4 regions of the Xenorhabdus sp. TS4 genome follow, and region 1 is predicted to be linked to each of the others. Evidence: predicted binding sites of a transcription regulator. Region 1 holds the regulator's gene; each other region holds the start of a gene.

Region 1 (3,715 bases):
GCAGCAACCCCATTGACTGGCGAAGATAAGCCAGTACTGACCGTTGATGTTTGGGAGCACGCATATTACATTGATTACCGCAATGCACGCCCTCAATATTTAGAGCACTTCTGGGCTCTGGTCAACTGGAAATTTGTTGAAGAAAATCTGGCTTAATAAGATTCGTTCTTAATACTAGCTTGAAATAATAAGGGCAGGTTTTCCTTCATGCGCGGAATTTCGTATGCTGGAGAACCCCCCCTTTAAAGTAAGTGGGACTACAAATTCTTCTTTTAGATCTTGATCAGATCAGGCAGAGGCTCCCCAGAAAAACAATCATGATTAATGCACTACTGGCGGCCAATAATCCCAATTTCAGATCTGTATCCATAGAACATCCTCAATGTGAAAATTAAGACACTTCAACATCCTAAATTTTAAGCAGTTATTTGCCATATTATCTAAAAATCATACCGCAATATTTAATCCATACTCTTTATAGCATCGATTATTGCTTTCACTTTTGAGCTAGATCAGACAAAATTCAAGGTTTACCGCTAAATTATTGCCAACCATCACCCTGTATATAAATATATTGGTAAACGATTAACAAATAGCTATACCCGACAAGAAAGATAAAGGGTATATAAATTAGACCAGAAGGTCAGGAGTCCTTTTTTCATGGCAACGATTAAAGATGTGGCTAAACGCGCTGGTGTTTCGACTACAACCGTATCCCATGTGATCAATAAAACCCGTTTCGTCGCCGAAGATACAAAGGCCGCAGTTTGGGCCGCTATTAAAGAATTGAACTATTCTCCCAGTGCCGTTGCCCGCAGCTTGAAAGTTAACCACACCAAATCCATTGGATTGCTGGCAACATCAAGTGAAGCACCCTACTTTGCTGAGATTATAGAATCGGTTGAAAATAGCTGCTATAGCAAAGGTTATACATTGATTTTATGTAATTCTCATAACAACCTTGATAAACAGAAAGCTTACCTCGCGATGCTGGCACAAAAACGAGTAGATGGTTTGCTGGTAATGTGTTCAGAATATCCTGAGCAACTTTTGAACATGTTGGAAGGCTATCGTAATATTCCTATGGTAGTCATGGATTGGGGAGAATCCAGAGGCGATTTTACCGATGCAATTATTGATAATGCCTTTCATGGTGGTTACCTGGCTGGCCGTTATCTCATTGAACGTGGTCATCGTGATATTGCATCTATTCCTGGGCCATTGGCAAGAAATACTGGAGGAGGGCGCCACCAAGGTTTCCTTAAAGCACTAAAAGAAGCCAATATCGCTATTCGGGATGAGTGGATTGTACAAGGTGATTTTGAACCTGAGTCCGGTTATCAAGCTATGTACAAGATCCTGAATCAAAAACATCGTCCAACTGCTGTTTTTTGTGGTGGAGATGTCATGGCTATGGGAGCAATTTGTGCAGCCGATGAGTTGGGATTACGCGTTCCACAAGACATTTCAATCATCGGTTATGATAATATTCGCAATGCCCGCTATTTTACGCCAGCATTAACAACCATCCACCAACCCAAAGAGCGTTTAGGGCAAATGGCCTTTTCAATGTTACTGGACAGGATCGTCAATAAACGTGAGGATGCACAAACTATCGAAGTCCACCCACGCCTTGTTGAACGGCGCTCTGTTGCAGATGGACCTTTTATCGATTATCGCCGCTGACGGTTAATTTTCTTGCAGCCATTCGGCATTAAGCGTTTCGCTATCCCCCAGATAATCAAGTAACCAGCTTAATGCCGGTGAATGGCTTTTTTGCGACCATGTTAAGCAGCATGGGCTGTCAGGCAATGGTTGTTCAAGTTCAAGTGTAATCAACTTGCCTTTACGGATCAGCGGTTGCGCACGGTGTTTAGGCACCATACCTACACACAATCCATCCATCAAGCAACTTAATCCAACATCCCAATCAGGGACAATCAGTCTCCGCTGATTATCCAAAGCCCATGTATCACGCTTAGGCAAACTGCGTGAGGTGTCTTCAAGACATAAACTGGGATAAGGCCGCATTTGGTCATCATTCAATTTTCCCGATATTACTGCCAGTTCGTGTTCAGGACTGGCTACACACAACCAAGGCATGAACCCCATATCCCTGAAGCTATATCGCTCACCAACAGGGGCAGCACGTGTCGCTCCGATGGCGACATCCACCCGTCCATCCACCAAAGCATCCCACACGCCATTGAAAACTTCAGGATAGATAAGTAATTCAATATCTGGAAAATGGCGATAAAAATCCAAAATTAGCCGAAGCGTTCGCTCTGGTTTTACTACCTGATCAACCGCAATACTAAATTGTCCCCGCCAACCATTGGCAACCTGTTGGCACTGGTGCCGAGTGTGATTCATTTTTTTGATAACAGAACGCGCTTCTTTGACAAAAATTGCCCCCGCTTCCGTTAAATCAACATCACGATGACGACGTTCAAACAGAGGTACTGCCAGCCATTCTTCAAGCTGTTTTACCGTATAGCTGACAGCAGAAGGCACACGATGAAGTTCTGATGCAGCCGCGCTGAAACTTCCTGTTCTGGCAACAGCATCAACGACTTCCAGAGAGTATTCAGACCACATATATCTTCCTTTCAATTTTTTTCACAACATGGTGCAAATATTACCGTTTCACAAGTAAAAATCATGCTATATAAAATAAGCCAAATATTTCCTTATCCACTACAAAACCTGATTATTAACACAATGACAACAAATAAAAACTCCATTCCATTTATGTCTTATCTCGCGGGTTTAAGCATGTTAGGCTATCTGGCCATTGATATGTATCTGCCCGCTTTTGATACAATGAAAGCAGAATTAGGTACATCAACTAATGCTATTAGTGCGAGCCTTAGCATTTTTCTTGCCGGATTTGCTTTTGCACAACTTTTATGGGGTCAATTGTCTGACCGTTTAGGCAGAAAACCTGTTCTTATTATCGGCCTATCCCTGTTTTCCATTAGTTGTTTAGGTATGCTTTGGATAACGGGTCCGATCCAGTTATTGGTATTGAGATTTATGCAAGCGGTTGGCGTTTGTTCCGCTGCGGTGACTTGGCAGGCTTTAGTCGTCGACAGATATGATGCAGAGCGTACCAAACGTGTTTTTGCCATGATCATGCCTTTGGTTGCTCTTTCCCCTGCTCTTGCTCCTTTGTTGGGCGCATGGCTATTGACACATAATGGTTGGAGAGTCATTTTCCTTGTTTTAATGATCGTAACGATATTGCTGTTAATACCAACATTTTTTCTGACTAATAAGCGTACTAGTATCGAAACCCACGCTGATAAAAAGGCAGTTTCTTTCTTTACGTTATTAACTTCCCCAGTTTTTAACGGAAATGTATTGATCTATGCATCTTGCAGTGCCGGTTTTTTTGCCTGGCTAACGGGTTCACCAACAATTTTGAAAGATATGGGTTATGACCCTACCGATATTGGCTTAAGTTATATTCCCCAAACTCTGGCATTTATGATTGGCGGGTATGGTTGCCGTATCTTACTGGAAAAAGTAAAAAGTGAAACGGTATTCCCATTTCTGTTGGTGGGCTATGCTGTAAGCATGATCATTATTTGCTTGATTTCCATATTAAGTGAACCTTCATTTATAGCCATTCTTATTCCTTTTTGTGTGATGGCGGCAATGAATGGTGCATCCTATCCAATTGCAGTAGCAAATGCTCTGTCTGTTTATCCTC
Region 2 (3,715 bases), on a different contig from region 1:
TACTGTTAATAATAGCGCTAATAACCATAAATATTACAGTTATTAAATAAAATCAAAAAGCAATCACATTGTGAATCAATAAGCATTGATTCATTTTTCTATTTTATGCTTATCGGTTTGAGTGTGTGTTGAAAAATTAGCAGATTTTAGAATGTGCCTGGCAGTCACAATATGGCTAATAATGGAATAGAGGGATATAGAAGGGATGTGCAAACTCCAATTGTTTGCACATCCTATTTTAATTAGATGGCCCAATTGCCGGCATAAAATACCACTAATACAATGGCAAGTATAACCGTACCAATATTCAATTTACGCCATTCACCCGAAAAAATACGCCCAACAACCAGTGCACTGAAACCCAGCATAATGCCTGTGACGATATTACAAGTTAGCACAATAAATACAGCACACAGTAAACCTGACATTGCATCAACAAAATCATCAAAATTCAGCTTTCGCACATTACTCAGCATCAGTAATCCGACATACATCAAGGCAGGAGCCGTAGCATAGCCAGGAACTAAATACGACAGCGGAGACAGAAATAAAATCAACAGGAATAAAATACCGACAACGGAAGCCGTTAAACCCGTTTTACCACCAGCAGCGGTTCCTGCGGCAGACTCAATATAAACCGCTGCGGGGGAAGAACCAATAACCCCAGCAAAAATACTACTGACAGAATCTGCTGTCAGTGCCTTGCCGCCATTGATAATCTGGCCTCTCTTATCCAATAAATTTGCTTGTCCCGCCACAGCCCGGATCGTCCCCGTCGCATCAAATATCGCTGTCATTACCAACGCCAAAACACTGGGTAATACAATAGGCTGTAAGGCTCCCATAATATCCATACTGAACATCAGGGACAGGCCATCTTCCCCCAGTGTAGGAAATTTAAAGAATCCTTGATATTTAACGGCTGGATCAAAAATCAAGCCGATAATAGAAATTGCGATAATCATCAGCAAGATACCTCCCGGCACCTTCTTCCGTTCCAGACCGATAATTCCCGCCAGCCCCAATAACGTCATCACCACGGGAAATGACGTCAATGAACCAAAGGACACAGGCAAGCCAGCGTTTGGGTTCTTAACCACCAAACCAACGCCATTGGCTGCAATCAACAATAAAAACAACCCGATGCCAATACCTGTTCCATGTGCGATACCCATTGGCATATTACGCAAAATCCACGCTCGCACACCCGTTACTGAAATTAACGTAAACAAACATCCCATCAGAAAAACCGCACCGAGAGCCACGGGAATGCTTACCTGTTGCCCTAATACCAGGCTAAATGCGGTAAATGCAGTCAACGAGATCGCACAACCAATAGCCATTGGCAAATTAACCCACAACCCCATCAATAACGAACCGATACCGGTCACCAGACAAACAGAAATAAACACGGCGGTATGAGGAAATCCGGCTTGCCCAAGCATCCCTGGTACCACAATAACGGAATAGACCATTGCCAAAAATGTCGTTAAACCAGCGAGAACTTCCTGACGTACCGTCGATCCGCGTTCAGTAATCTTAAAATACCTATCGAGTTTGCATTGAGTTGGTGCCTGCATACCAGACATGTTTTTCCCCTGCTTCTGTTAAATATATCGCTTTAAAAAGCGCTCGTTCTATTTCTTCACCTCTTCAAACGAAAACGATTACGTCACAAGATAATAAAAATCAATGCCGTGTTCATTTGTTCAGCCATTCGTTTGCGCAATCGTTTGTCTCTTTGAGTAAAGAAACTGTGAGAAAATTTGAGGCGGACGATTATCCAGTGAATCAGGGATAAGAATCAAGCAATAATCATATCGAAGATGATAAAACTCATGCTCTGTATTCTGTATATTCACAGGGTAATTGGTTAACATTGATGCATATTTACTCAATAATGACGAAGATATGTATAATGTGCCTTAAACAGTTTTTGCACAACTTTCTGGTGGTACTACTGATTGAGGACAAGAATGTTTTGCCGTAGGAAATATTGCAATCGTCTATATTTTGTGCAAATCTGCGATGTCATTGATATAAACCATATCAACAATATCCATTATCTATCACCCAAGGCTTTCAAGTTACAATTCAGTGTCAAAGGAACAATTCCCCAGTCATATCGCATCATTGACAGGGTGAAAGCACACAACCAATAAAACAGTAACTCGAAAGCTAAAGGATATACGTCCGATGAAAAATTATCTAACTCCTGCACCATATCAACACATTTTTATGCGGCCTTTAGGCCTGACCTTGTGTAAAATCCCCTCAATTCGACTTTTGACTGGTTCATTAGGATTTCTGTAAGAATTAAGGAGATAAACCATGACAACTTATGCTCTGGTAGGTGATATCGGCGGTACAAATGCACGTCTGGCATTATGTGATGTAGATACCGGGCTATTGAGCGCGGTCGAATTCTATCCCTGCGCGCATTATGAATCGCTCGAAATTGTTATCCGCCAATATTTAAAACAGCAGAACTGTGAAGTCAAATATGGCTGTATCGCTATTGCCTGTCCGGTGACGGATGATGTGATCAGTATGACCAACCACAGTTGGCGTTTTTCTGTTAGCCAAATGAAAGCATCGCTGGGATGGGAACGTTTTGAGGTGATTAACGATTTTACTGCCGTTTCCCTCGCCATTCCGGTTCTGGGAGCAGATGATGTAATTCAGATTGGTGGAAAGCAACCTCAGGCTAAACGCCCTATTGCGGTTTACGGTGCAGGAACTGGGTTAGGAGTCGCGCATCTTGTTCATACAGGCAGCCAATGGATGAGCTTACCTGGTGAAGGTGGTCACGTAGAATTCGCGCCAGATAGTACGGAAGAAGATCATATGTTGAGCGTACTACGCGAAGAATATGGTCATGTCTCCGCCGAACGGGTCCTTTCCGGCCCTGGTTTGGTGAATATTTATCGTTCCCTGATAAAACTCAACGGTCAAATCGCCGAAGATCTTACCCCTCGCGATATTTCTGACCGTGCGCTGAATGGAAATTGTCCTATCTGCAAACAGGCGTTAGAACTTTTCTGTACCGCGTTAGGACGTTTTGGTGGGAATTTAGCGCTGAATATTGGTGCATTTGGCGGTGTTTACATTGCAGGTGGGATCGTCCCACGTTTCTTTGATTTCTTCCAAAAATCAGGTTTCCGACAAGGGTTTGAAAACAAAGGCAGATTTACAGACTATTTAAAAGATATTCCTGTGTATCTGATTACCCATGATAAACCGGGATTATTGGGTGCGGGATCTTATATTCGCCAATTGCTGGGCAAAGCAATTGGGTAAATAAATCCGAAATATTTATATTCGCTCATGCTAGTTGTTTGTTTGATTTTCTGGTAATAATTTTGAGCAATATTTAGCATGAGTATTTTATGAGTAAGGTTTTTCTGGTATTCGGAAACCTAGTTGACGGAACCGCATGAAGAGATAATATCCTCAGAAACATTATCCAAGATGAGTGAGCTGTTTAGTGGCTATTCCTTCCGAAGCAGATAAGGCGTTGTTGATCGTCCAGAAGCGATTAGCGGAATCGCTCGTAGCTGTCTACCTTCATGGTTCGGCTGTGGTTGGTGGCCTTCGCCCCCACAGCGACGTAGATTTGCTTGTGATCATTGACCAACCGATGACACCTGAGGTTCGGAAATGTCTTGCTGCCGATTTAATGATGATATCGGGCCGATATCCTTCTGATCCTGAT
Region 3 (3,715 bases), on a different contig from region 1:
TGGCGTGGGCGATTTCCCGTTTACCTTCCTGAAGAATAATAATCGTCAGGATAACGAAGATGGAGAGGATAATGGCGGAAATCATCCAATGCATTCGCCATGTTCCCCAAATACGGGTCGCCAGAAAGTAGATCCACGGGCCAATTACCCCACCTAGTCCACCTATCGTGAAATAGAAACCAAAAGCAAGGGCCTGTTTCTCATATAGCCGTGAAATCACATAAGTGCCTGGTACTGTTGCCAAAAAAGTAAAACCGATACCAATTAAAGCCGTACCAATAAAGTACGATGAAATAGCGTATGTGTGATAAAGATTGTAGAAACCTGCCAGAAAAATCAGCAGGCCAATAGACAGGGTAAAACGAACGCCAACTTTACGGATAAATACTGTTGGCAGAAAACTGGATAGCCCGCAAGTCAGGCCAAGCAGTGTGAACCCCAAACCTGCATTTGTCCAACTCCAGCCCAGTTCATTAATCATACTCGGCAGGACAACACCCAATGATGTAAAGGTTGTTGCTGTGGATAAAAAATAGACCATGCCTAAAAGTATCAGCAAAAACCACTGATAAGTACGCCCAAATTTGTCGTGTTGAATAGACATTGTGACTCCATCAAGGATGTAAACGATTAAAAGCAGCACTATTTTATGTGTTTATTAGAAAAAGCTGTATCGAATAAACATGCATAAAGAAAATGGCGGGCACAATCTTTATGGGCATATAGAGGGTATGGCAGAAGTAGCAGAGTTTACTGCAACCGGTGAAACTGGATGAAGAAAATAAGACAATTGCTTTAAACCTGATCCCGGAAACATTAAGAATGACCAATCTCAGCAAGATTAAGGTCGGTGATTTCCTCAATGACGAGATAGATCAAACGACAAGAACCATTGTGGACACATTATCCCGAACGCTGTCAAGAATGCGATAATCTCTAACAGGAATGGGAAGTGGTAGTTGATTTTAATCATTACCACTGCCCAGAGTTGGTTATCAAAAATAACCGATCAGCTTAATTTCTCTTGTGCCCACTTAAGGCTGCTTTGATATTCTGTTGGTAATAATGAAGCTAACGTTTGCAATGTCGTTTTCAAGGCTTCTTTATCCGCATGAGTCACATTTAAGTGACCTACCTTACGTGCAGGACGAACTTCTTTTTCATACCAATGTAAACGAACCAGCGGCAAACTTAGCCATGCGGGATTTACCCCCGTGCCGATCAAATTGATCATGACGGATGGTGCAAAGATTTCTGGTTGTGGCATAGGAAGATTCAAGATCGCCCGCAAGTGAAGTTCAAACTGGCTGATGGAAGCGCCGTTTTGCGTCCAGTGACCGCTATTGTGAACCCGCGGAGCCAATTCATTGATCAACAAATTATTGCCAACAATAAAACACTCCATCGCCATAACACCAACATAGTTCAGGTGATCCATGATGGTGGATAACATCTGCTCTGCTTGCTGTTGAAATGGCTTATCGGCACCATTATCAGGCAAAGCAACACTGGTGCGTAAAATACCTTCCTGATGCAAATTATGAGTTAGCGTATAGAATACTGATTCACCTTTGGCATTACGGGCTCCAACCAGCGAGACTTCCCCCGAAAATGGAATGCCCTGTTCTACAATACATTCACCGTAAATTTCAGATGGAAGAGTCGTTTCATCACCCGGCCGGATACGCCATTGACCACGTCCGTCATAGCCCCCAGTCCGTCGCTTAACAATGATAAAATCCCCTAATTCCGCAAATAGTTGTGGCCATTGTTCGGGAGAGGAAAGTAATTTCCATGGCGCAGTTGCCAGGCTCAACGTCTCCATGAGCTGCTTTTGTGGCAAGCGATCCGCCAGTTGCGGAAAAATATCGCGATTGATAAAAGCCTGATGATGAGCCAGTTCGCGGGTTAATGCGGTTTCGGGCCAACGTTCAATTTCTGCGGTGATCACGCTGCTTTGGTAAGGCACTGCCTCCGGTTCAGCATCCAACCCAACAGGATAGACAGCGATCCCCAAAGGTTCACCGGCTTGACGCAGCATTCTGCCTAACTGACCATTTCCCAATACACAAACGGACTTCATGCATCCTCCCGTGGATCTGGGTTATCCAAAACAGCCTGGGTTTGTGCGCTGCGCCAATCTGATAAACGTTGAAACAGTGCACTATCATGCAACGCTAGCACCTGGGCCGCCAGCAATGCGGCATTTGCTGCTCCTGCCTTGCCGATAGCCAGTGTACCAACAGGAATGCCCTTTGGCATTTGGACGATAGAATACAGGCTATCAACACCACTAAGCGCCGCGCTTTGTACAGGCACCCCAAACACAGGCACTAAGGTTTTGGCTGCCAACATCCCCGGTAGATGTGCTGCTCCACCTGCACCAGCGATAATGACATCAAAACCATTTTCTTTCGCCTGTTCTGCAAAACGAAAAAGTTTATCTGGTGTTCGGTGTGCCGAAACAATTTCAACATGAAAAGGAATAGCGAGATCGGTCAGGATATCGGCCGCATGTTGCATTGTTGCCCTGTCGCTTTTAGAACCCATGATAATGGCGATTTTAGCGTGGTTTTGGGGTTCTATTTCTGTTGGAAAAGTCATTGTCGGAGTAATAGCTATTGTGGGATCAGAGCTGGACGTCATAAATCAGATGCTCCTGTATTGGGTATCTACCAGAACAAAGATGAAATTTCAGATGGCGGATCATATCACGCTAATTGCATAAGGAAAACGTTTGCGTCGTTTGATCTGTCGATTTTTACAAAATAAGTAAAGGAGCTTAGAAGGGAAAGGATATCAACTCAATAGCCGTTTCTGTAACTTTGAACATCGAACCTTGGTCATGCCATGCTCCTAATACACCACGATGCACGGTTTTATCGCCAAACTGAATATCGTGTATTGCGGGGCGGTGAGTATGCCCGTGAATTATCCAATCTGCCTGATATTTTTTAAAATGTTCGATAACAGCCTCTTGATTGACATCCATAATAGATGTGGATTTTTGGCTGTTAGCATATTGGCTACCCGCTCGCATTTTAGCGGCAATTTTCAAGCGGATAAATAAAGGGAGAAACAGGAATAGCCGTTGTATCCACGGAGTATGCACTCGCTTACGATATTGCTGATAGTTGATATCATCGGTGCATAGTGTATCGCCATGCAAAATCAAAATACGTTTACCATACAACTCCAGCACTTTTTCCTGTGGTAGCAGAATCAAGCCGCTCTCTCTGGCAAAATGGGAACCGAGCAAGAAATCACGATTGCCATGAATGAAATAACAGGGAATACCTTGTTGTTTCAATCCATTAAGTGCCTGGGCGATTTTAGTATGCAATGGGTTGGGATCATCATCACCAATCCAGTAATCAAAAAAATCACCGAGGATATAAAGACTTTCAGCGTGGATTGCATCCTCACGTAAAAAACGCAGAAAACCGGCAGTAATTGCCGGCTCTTGTTCACTGAGATGCAAGTCTGCAATAAACAGTGTATTCATGTAGCGTTTAACAGCAATTATTCGCCAACAGTAACACGTTCAATGATCACATCTTCATGTGGTACATCTTGGTGCATACCGCTGCGACCAGTGGAAACACCTTTAATTTTATCAATCACGTCCATACCTTCAACAACTTCGGCAAATACGCAGTAACCCCATCCATCTGGACGCTCTGAACGGAAGTTCAGGAAATCGTTATCTACAACG
Region 4 (3,715 bases), on a different contig from region 1:
GATCGTGAATTCCAGCCCATTCTGCTGTCGGGCGAGTGAGCATCATCAAACCTCGAACGCCAGTGGGTGAAGTGGCTTGTGGATCCCAATGTGACTCTTGCCATGCGATAGCTGCCACTAATTGCCAATCAAGCGATCCCGCGTATTGTTGAAAAATTGGCTGATAGGTTGGTAAGAGATTATTGATGGCGCGAATAAAGGAAATCGTATCGAAATAATCGAATGAACCGATATGGCTGAAATATTTTTCTTGTAACCGTGACATGATACCGTTTTCAGTCAACATACTGAAAAAATCGAGCATAGCGGAGTAGAGACTATAGTCACTATTGCGCTTTAAATACCAGGTCAGGGGATTCTCTTCACTGACATCAAACGCAACTGCCAAATTGGGATGAATACGCTGTTGCAAAGCTAAACTGAGGGAGTCACTGATTGTATAGTCGATTTTTCCCTCAGAGAGTTGTTCGAGCAATTGCTGTGTATTTTTGTGGGGTGTTTCTTCCCAAGTTAACTCAGGATAAGACTTTTCTTTCCACTTTTTCAGTTCGCTTACATGGGCTGAACCTGCCGTGACGATGAGTTTGCCTTTTAGATCACCAAACGAATGTGGACGTGCCGCCCCCTTGCGATAAACCAGTTGTTGTATGACTGAAGCGTAGGCAGGGCCAGTGCGTGTTTGGTCCAGCCTATCTTTATTGTAGATAAGCCCAGCAGCCAGGAAATCGGTTTTATCGTTTTCCAAGTCGTCAAAAAGTTGCTTAATGTTGGGACGAAACTTAATCACAAGTTTAACTCCCAGATAATCGGCAAACCGCTTGATTAACTCATAGTCGAATCCTGTTGGTTCATTTTTGCTGTTAAGAGAGATCAGAGGAGAGCTGATAGTACTAACCCGTAGCTCTCCTCGTGCCAGAATTTTGTTTATCTGCTCCTGCTGTTTATTGGGCCAATTGATATTAAGGCCGATGATGGCAGCAGAGAGGAGCGCGATAATTACGATAACAAAATAATTTATCTTTATGTTATTCAAGTAGTTATCTCTTTCCCGAACGATTGGAAACCGTGTGAAGTGCAAGATAATAGCATGGTTAAATTTCCAGTAATCGGGAATTTTGCGCAACAAAAGGGGGATGTGCAACCCTATTAAACCCATTTCGGCATTTTATTGAGTGTATTGTTGGGTGGATAAATCACCACGCAAACGGTTTCGTCAGAGGAAACATTCCTCTATAATGCTTGCTGTTTCCCTGAGGCATCAGTCAGGCTTTGCTTCTAAGATGAGAGAACCTATTATTATGGAAATTCTGCGTGGCTCACCCGCTTTATCGGCATTTCGTATCACTAAGCTCCTTTCCCAGTGTCAAGATCAACATCTCCCTGTTACCGACATTTATGCAGAATATGTACATTTTGCAGAAGTTAATGCCCCAATTACGGAAGATGAGCGAGAGAAATTAAATAAGCTATTAAAATATGGCCCCTCTTTGGCCAAACTTGAGCCTAAAGGACAACTAATATTAGTCACACCTCGTCCAGGCACGATATCCCCTTGGTCATCGAAAGCGACAGACATCGCCCGCAATTGTGGACTGAAGCAGATTGTCCGTTTAGAAAAGGGAATCGCCTATTATATTCAGAGTATTGATATGGATGACGGGCAATGGCAAACGTTGTCGGCATTATTGCACGATCGCATGATGGAAAGTGTGTTCACTCAGTTTGAACAAGCCGAAGTCCTGTTTTCTCACCAGCAACCTGCGCCGTTAAAACAGATTGATATCTTGCAATCGGGGCGGGCAGCACTGGAATCGGCAAATATTGAATTAGGGCTGGCTCTGGCTACAGATGAAATTGATTACCTGATGAGCGCTTTTCAGGCGTTGGGACGCAATCCGACGGATGTTGAGCTGTATATGTTTGCGCAGGCAAATTCTGAACATTGTCGCCACAAAATTTTCAATGCAGATTGGGTTATTGATGGTCAGACCCAACCCAAGTCTTTGTTCAAAATGATCAAAAACACGTTTGAACAAACGCCGGATTACGTGCTTTCTGCTTATAAAGATAACGCGGCGGTTATGGAGGGTTCTCATGTTGGCCGCTTTTTCCCTGACTCTACAACTGGTGTTTATGACTACCATCAAGAGCCTGCTCATATCTTAATGAAAGTGGAAACTCATAACCATCCAACCGCAATTTCACCTTGGCCTGGTGCAGCAACGGGATCAGGTGGCGAAATACGTGATGAAGGTGCAACCGGACGGGGAGCTAAACCGAAAGCCGGACTGGTCGGTTTTTCGGTTTCAAACTTGAGAATTCCTGGGTTTGAACAGCCGTGGGAAGAAGATTTTGGTAAACCTGATCGCATTGTCAGTGCATTGGACATCATGCTGGAAGGTCCATTAGGCGGTGCAGCGTTTAATAATGAATTTGGGCGTCCAGCATTGCTAGGGTATTTCAGAACCTATGAAGAAAAAGTCTGTTCCCATAATGGTACAGAATTGCGTGGTTATCACAAACCCATCATGTTGGCTGGCGGGATCGGGAATATCCGTGAAGAACATATTCAGAAAGGGGATATTCCGGTCGGCGCAAAATTGATTGTGTTGGGTGGGCCAAGCATGAATATCGGTTTGGGAGGCGGTGCGGCATCTTCAATGACATCCGGTCAGTCTGATGCTGACTTGGATTTTGCCTCTGTGCAGCGTGACAATGCGGAGATGGAACGCCGTTGTCAGGAAGTTATCGACGGTTGCTGGCAATTGGGGGATAAAAATCCGATTTTATTTATCCATGACGTCGGGGCTGGTGGTTTGTCAAATGCCATGCCTGAATTAGTCAGTGATGGCGGTCGAGGCGGGCGTTTTGAGTTACGCAATATTCTTAACGATGAATCCGGCATGAGTCCATTGCAGTTATGGTGCAATGAATCCCAGGAACGTTATGTTTTGGCGGTAGCACCAGAGCAGTTAGCCCTGTTTGAAGAAATATGCCGTCGTGAACGTGCTCCTTATGCTGTGGTTGGGGAAGCAACGGAAGAACGGCACTTGTTGCTGAATGACACTCATTTTGATAATCAGCCAATCGATATGCCGCTGGATGTCTTGCTCGGTAAGACGCCAAAGATGCTGAAAAATGTGCAGGTTTTGCAAGCTCCAGGGCAAAGTTTGGATCGCAAGGGCATAGAGCTAGCAGAAGCGGTTAAACGTGTCTTGCATTTGCCTGCCGTGGCGGAAAAAACATTCCTGATTACGATTGGAGATCGCTCCATCACTGGTATGGTTGCCCGTGACCAAATGGTTGGCCCTTGGCAAATTCCAGTCGCAGATTGTGCTGTTACGACCGCCAGTTTGGACAGCTATTATGGCGAAGCCATGTCAATGGGCGAGCGAGCACCGATTGCATTATTGGACTTTGCGGCATCGGCACGTATGGCGGTGGGTGAAGCACTGACCAATATCGCTTCCGCCTATGTCCAGGATCTGAAACGCGTGAAGTTATCAGCTAACTGGATGTCGGCATCAGGCCATGCAGGTGAAGATGCAGGTTTGTATGCCGCCGTCAAGGCAGTGGGTGAGGAGTTGTGCCCGGCATTGGGATTGACCATTCCAGTTGGCAAGGATTCGATGTCAATGAAAACCCGCTGGCGTCAAAATGAGGAAGTGCGTGAAATGACTTCACCACTTTCATTGGTTATCAGTGCCTTTGCGCG

Evidence for each region. The regulator PurR, encoded in region 1, represses purine synthesis genes. The targets are predictions, from matches to a motif close to CANGCAAACGTTTGCNTG.
Region 2: Xets_RS03440 (NCS2 family permease) is a predicted target of PurR. The motif match lies at 1,657-1,674, and genes of this name have one in related genera.
Region 3: purE (5-(carboxyamino)imidazole ribonucleotide mutase) is a predicted target of PurR. The motif match lies at 2,727-2,744, and genes of this name have one in related genera.
Region 4: purL (phosphoribosylformylglycinamidine synthase) is a predicted target of PurR. The motif match lies at 1,198-1,215, and genes of this name have one in related genera.

What each region holds. Positions count from the first base shown of each region.
Region 1 is NZ_NKHQ01000079.1:59,078-62,792, reverse strand. It holds gene sodB (superoxide dismutase [Fe]) at 1-156, shown strand, start outside; gene purR (HTH-type transcriptional repressor PurR) at 661-1,686, shown strand; gene punR (DNA-binding transcriptional activator PunR) at 1,690-2,598, opposite strand; gene punC (purine nucleoside transporter PunC) at 2,722-3,715, shown strand, end outside.
Region 2 is NZ_NKHQ01000004.1:27,376-31,090, reverse strand. It holds gene Xets_RS03440 (NCS2 family permease) at 243-1,589, opposite strand; gene glk (glucokinase) at 2,332-3,300, shown strand; gene Xets_RS03430 (aminoglycoside adenylyltransferase family protein) at 3,488-3,715, shown strand, end outside.
Region 3 is NZ_NKHQ01000014.1:66,380-70,094, reverse strand. It holds gene Xets_RS08975 (CynX/NimT family MFS transporter) at 1-604, opposite strand, end outside; gene purK (5-(carboxyamino)imidazole ribonucleotide synthase) at 1,010-2,083, opposite strand; gene purE (5-(carboxyamino)imidazole ribonucleotide mutase) at 2,080-2,604, opposite strand; gene lpxH (UDP-2,3-diacylglucosamine diphosphatase) at 2,783-3,505, opposite strand; gene ppiB (peptidylprolyl isomerase B) at 3,523-3,715, opposite strand, start outside.
Region 4 is NZ_NKHQ01000006.1:193,693-197,407, reverse strand. It holds gene mltF (membrane-bound lytic murein transglycosylase MltF) at 1-1,033, opposite strand, end outside; gene purL (phosphoribosylformylglycinamidine synthase) at 1,299-3,715, shown strand, end outside.